2 regions of the Variovorax sp. dw_954 genome follow, and region 2 is predicted to be linked to the other one. Evidence: riboswitches for the same ligand, from Rfam matches in the RefSeq annotation. Region 2 holds a riboswitch; the other holds the start of a gene.
The links. Region 2 has a riboswitch for glycine ahead of HB681_RS00965 (D-amino acid dehydrogenase). Riboswitches for the same ligand answer to the same signal wherever they lie in the genome.
Positions count from the first base shown of each region.

Region 1: linked by a shared signal. The riboswitch ahead of gcvT (glycine cleavage system aminomethyltransferase GcvT) and the one ahead of HB681_RS00965 (D-amino acid dehydrogenase) in region 2 are both predicted to bind glycine.

Region 1 covers NZ_JAAVVD010000002.1:325,067-332,547, reverse strand. Annotated here, with positions in the region: gene HB681_RS04670 (electron transfer flavoprotein-ubiquinone oxidoreductase) at 1-1,611, shown strand, start outside; gene denD (D-erythronate dehydrogenase) at 1,755-2,765, shown strand; glycine riboswitch at 2,774-2,874, shown strand; glycine riboswitch at 2,887-2,989, shown strand; gene gcvT (glycine cleavage system aminomethyltransferase GcvT) at 3,037-4,206, shown strand; gene gcvH (glycine cleavage system protein GcvH) at 4,249-4,623, shown strand; gene gcvP (aminomethyl-transferring glycine dehydrogenase) at 4,827-7,481, shown strand, end outside.
Region 2 covers NZ_JAAVVD010000001.1:205,048-212,528, reverse strand. Annotated here, with positions in the region: gene HB681_RS00985 (3-hydroxyacyl-CoA dehydrogenase/enoyl-CoA hydratase family protein) at 1-762, opposite strand, end outside; gene HB681_RS00980 (DUF2147 domain-containing protein) at 784-1,218, opposite strand; gene HB681_RS00975 (acyl-CoA dehydrogenase C-terminal domain-containing protein) at 1,251-3,047, opposite strand; gene HB681_RS00970 (TetR/AcrR family transcriptional regulator) at 3,088-3,765, opposite strand; glycine riboswitch at 4,055-4,149, shown strand; glycine riboswitch at 4,162-4,270, shown strand; gene HB681_RS00965 (D-amino acid dehydrogenase) at 4,298-5,569, shown strand; gene HB681_RS00960 (fumarylacetoacetate hydrolase family protein) at 5,732-6,583, opposite strand; gene HB681_RS00955 (SDR family NAD(P)-dependent oxidoreductase) at 6,641-7,396, opposite strand; gene HB681_RS00950 (SDR family oxidoreductase) at 7,393-7,481, opposite strand, start outside.

The DNA of each region.
Region 1 (7,481 bases), on a different contig from region 2:
TCCACCGCGATCCGCCTGAAGCAGCTGGCGGCCAAGAACAACACCGAAGTCTCCGTCGTCGTGCTGGAAAAGGGCTCCGAGCCCGGCGCGCATATCCTCTCCGGCGCCATCATGGACCCGCGCGCGCTCAACGAGCTGCTGCCCGACTGGGCCGAACTTGGCGCCCCGTTGAACCAGCCCGTCACCGACGACGCCATGGTGTTCCTCAGCGAGAAGACCGGCTACCGCACGCCCAACTTCTTCCTGCCGGACTGCTTCCAGAACCACGGCAACTACATCATCAGCCTGGGCAACTTCACCAAGTGGCTGGCCCAGCAGGCCGAGAACCTCGGCGTCGAGATTTTCCCCGGCTTCCCCGCGGCGGAAGTGCTCTACAACGACGACGGCTCGGTGCGCGGCGTCGCTACCGGCAACATGGGCGTCGGCAAGGACGGCGAACCCACCGACAACTTCCAGCTCGGCATGGGACTGCACGGCAAGTACACGATCTTCGCGGAAGGTGCACGTGGCCACCTCGGCCGCCAGCTCATCAGCAAGTTCAAGCTCGACGCCGGCAAGGACCCGCAGGCCTATGGCCTCGGCGTGAAGGAAGTCTGGGAGATCGACCCCAAGCGGCACCAGCCCGGCTTCGTGCTGCACACGGCCGGCTGGCCGATGAAGAGCGACACCTACGGCGGCGCCTTCCTCTATCACATGGAGGACAACAAGGTCACGCTGGGCTTCATCACCGGGCTCGACTACAGCAACCCCTACCTCAGCCCCTTCGAGGAGATGCAGCGCTGGAAGACGCACCCGAACATCCGCTGGTACCTCGAAGGCGACGAGGCCCACGGCATCAAGCCGGCCAAGCGCATCGGCTACGGCGCACGCGCCATCACGGCCGGCGGCCTGATGTCGCTGCCGAAGACGGTGTTCCCGGGCGGCGCCCTGGTGGGTTGCGAGGCCGGCTACCTCAACGTGAGCCGCATCAAGGGCAGCCACGCGGCCATCAAGACCGGCATGCTGGCCGCCGAAGCGGCCTACGCCGCGCTGCAAGCGGGCCGCCAGCACGACGAACTCACGGCCTACCCTGCCGCGTTCGAGAAGAGTTGGCTCTACAAGGAGCTGTACAAGGCGCGCAACTTCAAGAGCTGGTTCAAGAAGGGCCTGGGTGTCGCAACGCTGATGAACGGCGTCGAGCAGTTCCTCCTGAAGGGCCACGTGCCATGGACCCTGCACCGCGACAAGCCCGATCACCTCGCGCTCAAGCCGGCTGCCGAGTGCGAGCCCATCGTCTACCCGAAGCCCGACGGCAAGCTCACCTTCGACCGCCTCTCCAGCGTGTTCATCAGCAACACCAACCACGAGGAGCACCAGCCGGCCCACCTGACGCTGAAGGACGCGTCAGTGCCGGTCAACGTCAATCTGGCCAAGTTCGCCGGCCCCGAGTCGCGCTACTGCCCCGCCGGCGTCTACGAGTTCGTGCCCGACGGTGACGCCGGCAAGCAGCGCCTGCAGATCAATGCGCAGAACTGCGTGCACTGCAAGACCTGCGACATCAAGGATCCGACCCAGAACATCGTCTGGGTCACGCCGGAAGGCGGCGGCGGACCCAACTACGTCGGCATGTAGTAGCTACCCCTCGCTCTCCCGCCAGAACGCGCCCGCACGGCGCGTTTTTTGTTTACATTTTGTATCGGCGTGTTTCCTGCTTCACAGAAGGGAGGCGATGCGCTATGACATCGTTTTAAGCTGGCAGGACAGGAGAACTACCGATGCAAATCGTGATCACCGGCGGCGCGGGCTTCCTCGGGGCGCGACTGGCGCGCAAGCTGCTGGCCAGGGGCTCCCTTGGCGTCGGCGGCGGCAAGGAGCATCGCCTCGGCACGCTCACGCTGGTCGACCGGGTGCAGCCACCGGACGACCTGGCGAGCCATCCCCGGGTGAACGTGATCGTCGGCGACCTGTGCGAGCTGCTGGCCCCGGACAGTCCGCAGCGCGCCCTTCCGCCGGAGACGGCGGTGGTGTTCCACCTGGCCGCCGCCGTGAGCGGCGAGTCCGAGGCCGACTTCGAACTCGGCATGCGCAGCAATTTCCTGGCGACCTATGCCCTGCTGGAGGCCTGCCGGGCCCAGCACACGCGGCCGCTGCTCGTGTACGCGAGTTCCCTGGCCGTGTACGGCGCGCCCCTGCCCCATGTGATCGAGGACGACACGCTGCCCACGCCGCAGACCAGCTACGGCACGCAGAAGTTCATCGGCGAGCAGCTCGTGGCCGACTACGGGCGCAAGGGCTACGTCCACGCGCGCAGCGTGCGCCTCATGACCGTGGCGGTGCGGCCGGGCGAGCCCAACGGCGCCGCGTCGGGCTTCCTCAGCGGCATGTTCCGCGAGCCGCTGGCCGGGCTGCCCTCGCGCTGCCCCGTGCCGCCGGAAACGATGGTGGCGCTCTCGTCGCCCGCACGCACCATCGAGGGGCTGATCTGCGCCGCGACCGCACCACACGCCAAATGGGGGCCACGCACCGCCGTCAACCTCCCATCCTTGTGCGTCAGCGTCGACGAGATGGTCCAGGCGCTGCACCGCATCGGCGGCGCCGCCGCCACCGACCTGCTGGACATGCGGCTCGACCGCACCATCACCGAGATCATCAGCGGCTGGCCGGGCCGCTTCGAATGGGTGCGCGCGCGCGACCTGGGCCTGTATGCCGACGAGAGCATCGACGCCATCCTGCGCGACTACGTCCGTGAAAATCCCGACGCGGTGATCCTGCCCGTGGCGGCCTGACAGTAGAATTCCGCCGGTCAGGAGAGCGCCCCGGCAACGGGACCGCCGAAGGCGCAGGCCCCCTAAAGAATGGGTCCGAACGCTCAGGCAAAAGGACTGACAAGGCGCCCGCTCCAACGGGCGTTTTCTTGCTGGAGAGAGACCGCGCAACCAGGCGGTCCACCGAAGGAGCAAACCCCGATCGTGGGGCGAATCTCTCAGGTAAAGCGGACAGCAGGAGTGCCCGTGGCATTTGCCATGGAACTCGACTGCCCCACCGGAACCAAGCCTCATGGCCACTCCATCCGACACCTCCGCTGAACTTCTCAAGACACCGCTGAACGACCTCCACGTCGAGCTTGGCGGGCGCATGGTGCCCTTCGCGGGCTACTCGATGCCGGTTCAATACCCGGCCGGCCTCATGGCCGAACACAAGCACACGCGCGAAGCCGCCGGCCTCTTCGACATCTCGCACATGGGGCAATTGCGGCTCGTCGGCCCGGACGCGGCGGCCGCCTTCGAGACGCTGATGCCGGTCGACGTGATCGGCCTGGCGCCGGGTAAGCAGCGCTACGGCCTGCTGCTCGACGACAACGGCGGAATCCTCGACGACCTGATGTTCTTCAACGAAGGCATGGACTCGCTCTTCGTGATCGTGAACGGGGCCTGCAAGGCAGCCGACATCGCGCACATCACGGCAAGGATCGGCGGGCGCTGCTCGGTGCAGCCGCTGCCCGACCACGCGCTGCTCGCGCTGCAAGGCCCGCAGGCCGCCGCCACGCTGGCGCGGCTGTCGCCGGGTGTCGAGCGCTACGTCTTCATGACCGGCGGCGCCGTGCAGATCGGCTCGATCCCGGCTTTCGTGACGCGCAGCGGCTACACCGGGGAAGACGGCTTCGAGATCTCGGTGGCCGCAAGCGACGCCGACGCACTCGCCCGCCTGTTGCTGGCGCAACCCGAGGTCAAGCCCATCGGCCTCGGCGCCCGCAATTCGCTGCGCCTCGAAGCCGGCCTGTGCCTCTACGGGAATGACATCGACACCACCACCACGCCGGTCGAGGCCTCGCTCAACTGGGCGATGCAGAAGGTGCGCCGCGCCGGGGGCACGCGCGAAGGCGGCTTTCCGGGAGCAGAGAAGATCCTCGCGCAGTTGGCCGTGGCCAGCGACCTGGCCGGCCACGTCGACCAGAAGACGCTCACGCGCAAGCGCGTCGGCCTGGTGGCGCTGGAGCGCGTACCGGTGCGCGACGGCACCGAGCTGCAATCCTTCGAAGGCCATCTCATCGGCAAGGTGACCAGCGGCCTGCTCGGCCCGACGGCCGACCGTCCGATCGCCATGGCCTACGTGGCCACGGCCTTTTCCGAGCCCGGCACCCGCATCCAGGCCATCGTGCGCGGCAAGCCCGTGCCGATGGAAGTGACCACCATGCCCTTCGTGCCGACGCGCTATTTCCGCGGCTGATTTCCCCAAGGTTCGCCAGATTTTTTTGCAGGAGCTTTCTTCATGACCGTCAAGTACACCCAGGACCATGAGTGGGTCCAATCCACCGGCGGCGATGCCGTCACCGTCGGCATCACCGTGCACGCGCAGGACGCGCTCGGCGACGTGGTGTTCGTCGACCTGCCCGAAGTTGGCAAGACCTTTGCGCAAGGCGAAGTGGCCGGCGTGGTCGAGTCGGTCAAGGCCGCTGCCGACGTGTTCATGCCCGTGTCGGGCGAGATCACCGAAGTCAACGAAGCCCTGCGCGCCGACCCGTCGCTCGCCAACACCGATCCGCTCGCGGCCGGCTGGTTCTTCAAGGTCAAGCTGAGCGATTCCTTGCAGCTGGATGCGCTTATGGATTCGACCGCCTACGACAAGTTTGCGGCGGAGGCTTGATCTACCGCCGCTGAATGCGGACGGCCGGACGCGAAAGACCCAACGCGGACAGCCGAACGCAGAAGTCGCAAAGGTTTCGCAAAGGTCGCAAAAGAAGACAGAGATTTTCCTGGAAGTCCTCTTGCGACTTCTGCGAAACCTTCGCGACCTCTGCGTTCGGTTCCCGTTCCCGCATTCCCCCGCCCCCTGACAAGAACACGCCAATGCCCAACGCCCTGCCCTCCCTGCGCCAACTCGAGAACGCCGAAGAGTTCGTCGCGCGCCACATCGGCATCGAAGCCGCCGACGAGGCGCGCATGCTGCCCGTCATCGGCCATGCCACGCGCGAGGAATTGATCGACGGCATCGTGCCGCCGGCCATCCGCCGCTCGGCGCCGATGGACCTGCCGCCCGCCATCACCGAGGCCGCCGCGCTGGCCGAACTCAAGGCCATGGCGTCGAAGAACAAGGTCGCACGCAACTTCATCGGGCAGGGCTACTACGGCACGCACACGCCGGGCGTGATCCTGCGCAACATCCTCGAGAACCCGGCCTGGTACACCGCCTATACGCCCTACCAGGCCGAAATCTCGCAGGGTCGCATGGAAGCGCTGCTGAACTTCCAGACCATGGTCTGCGACCTCACCGGCATGGCCATCGCCAATGCGTCGATGCTCGACGAAGCCACCGCCGCGGCCGAGGCCATGACGCTGGCCAAGCGCAGCGTCAGGAGCAAGAGCAACGTGTTCCTGGTGGCGGGTGACTGCCATCCGCAGACCATCGAGGTCATCAGGACGCGCGCCGCGCCGCTGGGCATCGAGATCAAGATCAGCACCGCGACCGAAACCCTGCCGCACCTGATGGCGAGCGGCGACTTCTTCGGTGTGCTGGCGCAATATCCCGGCACCACCGGCCAGGTGCATGACCTGCGCCCGCTGGCCGGCCACGCGCATGCCAACAATGCCGCGCTGTGCGTCGCGGCCGACCTGCTCGCGCTCACGCTGCTCGCGCCCCCCGGCGAATGGGATGCCGACATCGTCTGCGGCACCACGCAGCGCTTCGGCATGCCGATGTGCAACGGCGGCCCGCACGCGGCCTACCTGGCCTGCCGCGACGAATTCAAGCGCTCGCTGCCGGGCCGGCTGGTCGGCGTCAGCGTCGATGTGCATGGCGCGCCCGCCTACCGCCTCGCGCTGCAGACGCGCGAACAACACATCCGCCGTGAGAAGGCCACGTCGAACATCTGCACCGCGCAGGTGTTGCCGGCCGTGATCGCGAGCATGTACGCGGTCTACCACGGGCCCCAGGGCCTCATCCGCATCGCACAGCGCGTGGCCGCGTTGACGGCCGTGCTCGCCGAGGGCCTCGAAGAGATGGGCCGCGTGGTGGCCAACGCCACCGCCTTCGATTCGCTGACCATCCAGACCGGCGACGACACCCAGGCCATCCTCGACCGCGCCACTGCCGCCAACATCAACCTGCGCTGCCGGCTGCAGGGCCACCTCGGCATTTCGCTCGACGAGACCAGCACCTATGCCGACGTCGAAGACCTGTGGGCGCTCTTCGCGCCGAAGGACGCGCACCTGCCGCATTTCGAATTGCTGGCCGAAGGCGTCGCGCCGCGCATCCCCGAGGAGCTGCGCCGCACCAGCGACTTCCTCACGCACCCGGTGTTCAACACGCACAAGAGCGAGACCGGCATGCTGCGCTACATCCGCAGCCTGAGCGACAAGGACCTCGCGCTCGACCGCAGCATGATCCCGCTGGGCAGCTGCACGATGAAGCTCAACGCCACGAGCGAGATGATCCCGATCACCTGGCCAGAATTCGCCAACATCCACCCGTTCGCGCCGGCTGAGCAGCGCCAAGGCTATGCCGAGCTGGACCAGCAACTGCGCGACTGGCTCTGCGAAGCCACCGGCTATGCCGGCATCAGCCTGCAACCCAATGCCGGCTCGCAGGGCGAATACGCCGGCCTGCTGGCCATCAAGGCCTTCCATGCATCACGCGGCGAGGGCCAGCGCAACATCTGCCTGATTCCGTCATCGGCCCATGGCACCAATCCGGCCAGCGCACAGATGGTCGGCATGCAGGTCGTCGTGACGGCCTGCGACGCGCAGGGCAACGTCGACCTCGACGACCTCAAGCGTGCGTGCGAGAAGCACAGCGCCAACCTGGCCGCCGTGATGATCACCTACCCCAGCACGCACGGCGTGTTCGAAACCGGCGTGAAGGCGCTGTGCGAACTCGTGCATTCGCACGGCGGGCGCGTGTATGTCGACGGCGCCAACATGAACGCGCTGGTCGGCGTGGCTGCGCCGGGCGACTTCGGCGGCGACGTGAGCCACCTGAACCTGCACAAGACCTTCTGCATTCCGCACGGCGGCGGCGGACCGGGCGTGGGCCCGGTGTGCGTGGTGGAGGATCTGGTGCCCTTCCTGCCGGGCCATGCGACCGCAGGCATCGCGTCGCAAGGCCCCGGCGCGGTGTCCGCCGCGCCACTGGGCAATGCGGCCGTGCTGCCAATCAGCTGGATGTACTGCCGCATGATGGGCGCCGATGGCCTGAAGGCCGCCACGGAGGTCGCGATCCTCAGCGCCAACTACATCAGCTCGCGCCTGAAGGACCACTACCCCACGCTCTACGCCAGCCCCAACGGCCATGTCGCGCACGAATGCATCCTGGACCTGCGACCGCTCAAGGACACCAGCGGCGTCACCGCCGAAGACGTTGCCAAGCGCCTGATCGACTACGGCTTCCACGCGCCGACGCTGAGTTTCCCGGTGCCGGGCACGCTGATGGTCGAGCCGACCGAGAGCGAGCCGCTGGCCGAGCTGGACCGCTTCGTCGACGCGATGATCGCGATCCGAGGCGAGATC
Region 2 (7,481 bases):
GTCGAGGCCGACCACGTCCGCCGTGCGGAAGGTGCCCGAACTGGCGCGGCCCAGCTTCTTGCCGGTGAGGTCGTCGACCACGTCCGGCGTCAGGCCGAACTTCTCGACTTCCTTCAGCGTCGCCAGCAGGCCGGCAATGCCGACGCGATTGGCGATGAAGTTGGGCGTGTCGTGCGCGCGCACCACGCCCTTGCCGAGCGTGCTGGTGACGAAGGCTTCGAGCTGGTCGAGCACTTCGGGCCGGGTGGTCGGCGTGTTGATCAGCTCGACCAGGAACATGTAGCGCGGCGGGTTGAAGAAGTGAATGCCGCAGAACTGCGACTTCATGGCTTCGGGCAGCGCTTCGCTGAGCTTGGTGATCGACAGGCCCGAAGTGTTCGAGGCCAGGATCGCGTTCTTCGACACGTGCGGCGCGATCTTCTTGTACAGATCGAGCTTCCAGTCCATGCGCTCGGCGATCGCTTCGATCACGAGGTCGCATTCGCCGAGCTTGTCGAGGTGGTCGTCGTAGTTGGCGACCTCGATCAGCCCCGCGTCGGCAACGTCGCCGAGCGGCGCGGGCTTGAGCTTCTTGAGGTTGTCGATGGCACGCGTCACGATGCCGTTCTTCGCCGCGCCTTGTGCGACAGCGCCGGTCGCGTCTTTCGCGGCCAGGTCGAACAGCACCACCGGTACTCGGACGTTGACCAGGTGCGCAGCAATCTGCGCGCCCATCACGCCGGCGCCGAGCACGGCGACTTTCTTCACTTGGAATCGGGACATTGAATTTCCGTCTGATGTTTCTTACTGGACTCGCGTCCAGGTTTGCGTGCGCCCGATGCCGAGCACCGAGCCGCGCACTTCCAGCTTCTTGCCACCCTCGATGGGCGTCAGGCGCAGCGTGTAGGTCTTGCCGTTCTCGGGGTCGAGGATCTTGCCGTCTTCCCAGACGTCCTTGCCCTCAACTTTCTTCGCACCGCGGATGATCTCGAGGCCGACCATCGGCTTGCCCTTGCGGTCGTCGCTGCACTCGTCGCACACCGCGTCCTGCTTGGCCTCCTTGCGCAGCAGCTTCTCGATGCGGCCGCTCACCACGCCACCGGACTCGCTGATGCGGATCTGCGACTTGACCTCGTTGGTCTTGTCGTCGATGGTGTGCCAGGCGCCCACCGGCGTCATCTGCGCAAAGGCGCAGGCCGAGGTCATCGCGAAAAGAATGGCCGTCAGTGCAAGCTTCATGGTCGTGTCCCCTTTGTTTGTCGAAATGAAGATCAGGCCAGCGCCGCGTCGGTGTCCATCAGCACCTTGCTGCCCGTGCGCGCGTTGCGCATCAGCGTCGCGGTCTCGGTGAACAGCTTGGCGAAGTAGAAGCGCGCGGTCTGCAGCTTGCCGACGTAGAACGGGTCGGTGTTGCCCGCCGCGATTTCGCGCAGCGCCACTTGCGCCATGCGGGCGAACAGGTAGCCAAACACGAAGTGGCCCGCGACGCGCAGGTAGTCCACCGCGGCAGCGCCCACTTCATCGGGGTTCTGGAAGCCCTTGAAGCCGACTTCGGTCGTGAACTTGGTCAGCTGGTCGCCCAGCACGGCGATGGGCGTGATGAACTCGCTCATCTTCTCGTTGACTCCTTCCTCGGCCACCAGCGCGCCGACCAGTTTGCCGAACTTCTTCAGCGTGGCGCCGTTGTTGCCCAGCACCTTGCGGCCCAGCAGGTCCAGCGACTGCACGGTGTTCGTGCCTTCGTAGATCATGTTGATGCGGTTGTCGCGCACGAACTGCTCCATGCCCCATTCCGTGATGAAGCCATGGCCGCCGTAGACCTGCATGCAGGCGTTGGTCGCGATGTGGCCGTTGTCGGTGATGAAGGCCTTGACGATCGGGGTCAGCAGCGCGACCAGTTCGCCGGAGTCCTTGCGCACCTTTTCGTCGGGGTGGTGGTGTTCCTTGTCGAGCAGCAGCGTGCAGAAGACCTGCAGCGCGCGGCCGCCTTCGGCGTAGGCCTTGGCGGTCAGCAGCATCTTGCGCACGTCGGGGTGCACGATGATCGGATCGGCATCCTTGTCCTTGGCCTTCACGCCCGTCAGCGAACGCATCTGGATGCGGTCCTTGGCATAGGCCAGCGCGTTCTGGTAGGCCACTTCGGTCAGGCCCAGCGACTGGTTGCCCACGCCCAGGCGTGCGGCGTTCATCATCACGAACATCGCGGCCAGGCCCTTGTTGGGCTCGCCGACCATGGTGCCGGTAGCGCCGTCGATGGCGATCTGCGCGGTGGCGTTGCCGTGGATGCCCATCTTGTGCTCGAGGCCGGCGCAGAAGATCGGGTTGCGGTCACCCAGCGAACCGTCCGCCTTGACGTGGAACTTCGGCACCGCGAACAGGCTGATGCCCTTGCTGCCCTTGGGCGCGTCCGGCAGGCGAGCGAGCACCAGGTGGATGATGTTCTCGGCCATGTCGTGTTCGCCGGCCGAGATGAAGATCTTGTTGCCGGTGATCTTGTAGCTGCCGTCGGCCTGCGGCTCGGCCTTGGTGCGCAGCATGCCGAGGTCGGTGCCGCAATGCGGCTCGGTCAGGCACATGGTGCCGGTCCATTCGCCGGTGGTGAGCTTGGGCAGGTAGGTCTTCTTCTGCGCGTCGGTGCCGTGCGCCTGCAGGGCTTCGTAGGCGCCGTGGGAGAGGCCGGGGTACATGGTCCAGGCCTGGTTCGCGCTGTTGAGCATTTCGTAGAGGCACTGGTTCAGCACGTACGGCAGGCCCTGGCCGCCGAACTCGGTGCTGCACGAGAGCGCCGGCCAGCCGCCTTCGACGAACTGTGCGTAGGCTTCCTTGAAGCCCTTAGGCGCGGTGACTTCGTGCGTGGCCTTGTCGAGCGTGCAGCCTTCCGCGTCGCCGGAGATGTTCAGCGGGAAGGTCACTTCGGCAGCGAACTTGCCTGCTTCTTCGATGACGGCGTTGATGGTGTCGACGTCGGTTTCCGCATGCTTGGGCATGGCCTTGAATTCATCGGCGACATGGAAGACTTCATGCAGCACGAATTGCATGTCACGCAGCGGCGGGGTGTAGGAAGGCATGGACGAAAGCTCCTGAGCAGTTTCTTGGGTAAAAAGTGAATCAGCCTTCGCGCGATGGCGAGGACTGCATGGACGCGGGGCGCGGGGCTGACGGCGTAGCCGAGCGCTGGATGATGTTTCCGAAGCCTCGCCTGGCGCGCTCGATCGAACCGGGCACGTGCAGGAAGCGCGCTTCGTAGTGAGACGCAAGGATGAGTCCGTGGATCTCGAAGGCGATCTGGCGCTCGTCGGCGTCGTCGCGGAAGTGGCCTTCGGCCGTGGCCTGCTGCACCGCGCGGAACATGGCGCCCTGCCAGATGTTGACCGACTCGACCAGCGCGTCGCGCACCGGCCCCGGGCGGTCGTCGAATTCGGTGGCGCCGCTGATGTAGATGCAGCCAGAGTCGATCTCGACCGAGGTGCGCTTCATCCAGTTGTCGAACAAGGCGCACAGGCGCGGCAGTCCGCGCGGCGCCGACATGGCGGCGTAGAACACTTCCTGCTCGAAGCGGGCGTGGTATTCGCGGACCACGGAGATCTGCAGTTCCTCGCGCGAGCCGAAGTGCGCGAACACACCCGACTTGCTCATCTGCGTGAGTTCGGCCACGGCCCCTATCGACAGGCCCTCGAGCCCGATCTGTGCGGCAAGATTGAGCGCCGCATCGACGATGGCGGCCTTGGTCTGCTGGCCCTTCTGGGCGGTACGCGAGGCTTTTGCGGACGCGGCGGTGACGGACATGAGTGCTTATTCAATAAAACGAACGGTCGTGCTATTTTGCAGTGAAACCGCGTCACGCAGAAGTGCAAAGCCCCCGACTTCTGGTGGACTATTACGTGAGTGACGTCTTTTCAGGGCGGCGTGATCGGCACGGAAAAGGCGGTGCATGCCACGCCCGATGGCTACACGCTGCACTCCTCCGGGGCGGGGATGCCAAGTGCGCGCGCGTGATGTCGCAGGGCCACATCCAGGTCGATATGTCGGGTCATTCTTTGCCACCCTGTTGGCGATTCGAAGCGCCAAACCTAGAATCCAGCCCGCAGGAGAGCGAGCGGTCATGCGACCGCTCCACCGAAGGCGCAAACTCCCATGAACGCTCAGGTCGACCTTTCACGGGGTCGTGTACTGCACCCATCGATATCGCCGTCTGGAGAGCCATCGGGCACATGCCCGATGCACCGAAGGAGCAACACCCCCGCGGGCGCGGAGGTCGAAACTCTCAGGTAACAAGGACAGGGGGAGCGGCTTTTGAAATCCATTCAAAGGACCTCCCATGCGCGTGATCGTGTTGGGCGCCGGCTTGCTCGGCGTCACCTCGGCCTATTACCTTCAGAAACTCGGCCATGAAGTCACCGTGGTCGACCGGCAGGCCACGCCGGCCGCCGAAACCAGCTTTGCCAACGGCGGGCAGATCTCCGTCAGCCATGCCGAACCCTGGGCCAATCCAAGCGCCCCGATCAAGGTGCTGCAATGGCTGGGCAAGGAAGACGCGCCGCTCCTGTTCCGCATCCGCGCCGACATGCGCCAGTGGATGTGGGGCCTGCAGTTCCTGCGCGAATGCACACCGGCGCGGACGAAACACAACATCGAGCAGATCGTGCGACTGGGCACCTACAGCCGCAGCATGCTGCAGGCGCTGCGCAGCGAAACCGGCCTCGGCTACGACCAGCGCACGCAGGGCATCCTGCACTTCTACACGACGCAGAAGGAGTTCGACGGTGCACTGAAGCCGGCCGAGCAGATGCGCGCGCTGGGCTGCGAGCGCCTCGTCATTTCCGCCGACGAGGCGGTGAAGCTCGAACCCGCGCTGGCCCACATCCGTCCGCAACTGGCCGGCGCGACCTACACCGCCGAAGACGAGTCGGGCGATGCAAACCGATTCGCACGCGAACTGGTCAAGCTCTGCGAAGCGGCTGGCGTCAAGTTCCTCATGAGCCACACCGTGACGGCGATCCGCGAGGCAGGCGGCAAGGTCGAGCACGTCGAAGCCACCGACATCGAAGGCCGCTTCCAGCGCCTGCAGGCCGATGCCTATGTGATGGCGATGGGTTCGCTGAGCCCGATCTATGCCAAGCCGCTGGGCATCGAGTTGCCGATCTACCCGGCCAAGGGCTATTCGGTGACGCTGCCGGTGAAGGATGCGTCCAAGGCCTACCAGGTCTCCCTGACGGACGACGAGTTCAAGCTGGTGTTCTCGCGCTACACATCGGAGGATGGCCGCGGCGACCGCATGCGCATCGCCGGAACGGCCGAACTCAACGGCTACGACCGCGACCTCAACCGCGTTCGCTGCGAGGCGATCGTGCGGCGCGTAGAGCAACTGTTTCCAGGTGCGGGCGACACGTCCAAGGCCCAGTTCTGGACCGGCCTGCGCCCGGCGACGCCGAGCAACGTGCCGATGATCGGCAAGACGAAGCTGCCCAACTTCTTCCTCAACACGGGGCATGGCACGCTGGGTTGGACGCATGCCTGCGGGTCCGGCAAGTCGATCGCGCACATCGTGAGTGGATTGGCGCCGGAAGTCGACTTCGCATTCCAGAAATGAGCCGCCGAATGCGGACTTGAACGCACGCGAAGGTCGCGAAGAAACGCAAAAGGACGCAAAGGATTCAGAAAATTTCCGTATTCCTTTTGCGTCCTTCGCGGAACCTTCGCGTCCTCTGCGTCCGGTTCCCGTATTCAGAACCCGCTTCCGCAGGTCAGCGACTCAGAGCTTGAACGGCACAACTTCCTGCCGCTGCTCGCCCAAGCCATCGATCCCGAGCGTCATCACGTCGCCCTTCTTCAGGAACACGGCCGAGGGCTTCATGCCCATGCCGACGCCCGGCGGCGTGCCGGTGGTGATGATGTCGCCGGGCTCCAGCGTGTTGAGCTGGCTCACGTAGCTCACCAGCTTGGCGACATTGAAGATCATGGTCTTGGTGTTGCCGGTCTGCATGCGCTTGCCGTTGACGTCGAGCCACATGCCGAGCTTCTGCGGGTTGGGCACCTCGTCGCGCGTGACGAGCCATGGGCCGATCGGGCCGAAGGTGTCGAAGCCCTTGCCCTTGTCCCAGGTCAGCCCGCGCTCGAGCTGCCATTCGCGCTCGCTCACGTCGTTGATGAGGACATAGCCGGCGACGAAATCGAGTGCCTCCTTTTGCGACACCCAGCGCGCGCGCTTGCCGATGACCACGCCCAGTTCGACTTCCCAGTCGCCCTTGACCGAGCCCTTGGGCAACATCACCGGATCGTTCGGACCCTGGATGCAGCTCACGGCCTTGGTGAACACCACGGGCTCCTTGGGAATCGGCATGCCGGACTCGGCCGCATGGTCGGCGTAGTTCAGGCCGATGGCGATGAACTTGCTGGTGTTCGCCACCGGGCAACCCAGGCGCGGCTTGCCACGGACCAGCGGCAGCTTGTCGGTCTTGATCTTGCGGATCTTGGCCAGCGTAGCGTCGCCGAGCTGGGCGCCGCCCAGGTCCGGCACCACGGCGCTGAGGTCGCGCAGTTGGCCGTTGTCGTCGATCAGGCCTGGCTTTTCCTTGCCCGGATTGCCGTAGCGCACGAGTTTCATGTCGATAGTCCTTTCAGAGAGGGATGGGAAGTGTAGTCAGCGCGCTCGCGCCGCGAATCAATAGGTGGCCCGGCCGCCTGACAGGTCGAAGGTCGCGCCGGTGGAGAACGCGCAGTCCTCGGTGCAGAGCCAGGCGACCATCGATGCGATTTCCTCCGGCGTGCCGAAGCGGCCCATCGGGATCTTCGAGAGCATGAAGGCGATGTGCTCCTTCGACATCTGGTCGAAGATCGCGGTCTTCACCGCCGCCGGCGTCACGCAGTTCACGCGCACGCCGGTGCCGGACAGTTCCTTGCCGAGCGACTTGGTCAGCGCGATGACGCCGGCCTTGCTGGCGCTGTAGGCGCTGGCATTCGGATTGCCCTCCTTGCCGGCCACCGACGCGATGTTGACGATGCGCGACCAGGCCCGTTCGCGCAGGTGCGGCACCCATTCGCGGCAGCAGAGGAAGGTGCCGGTCAGATTTACGTCGATGACCTGGCGCCAGGCGTCGACGGGGTAGCTGTCCACGCTGGTGTTGGGCCCGGTGATGCCGGCAGAGTTGACCAGCGCATCGACCACGCCGCCCGCATCGCGCAGCGCGAGCGTGGCCTGCACGGCCTTGGCCACGCCGGCCGCATCGGAGACGTCGACCGCGACGGCCTTGGCATTTGCGCCGAGTCGTCTCGCCGCCGCATCCGCTGCAGCCGGGTCGCGGTCCCACAGCGTGACGCTGCCGCCCGAATCGAGAAGGCGCTGCGCAATCGCAAAGCCGAGACCGGTCGCGCCGCCGGTGATGACCGCGTGGCGGCCGTCGAAATCGAGGCGGTTCATATCGTGATGCCGCCGTCGACCGAGAAGGCCTGGCCGGTCGCGAAGACGGCCTCGTCGCTCGCGAGGAACACCACCACCGGTGCGA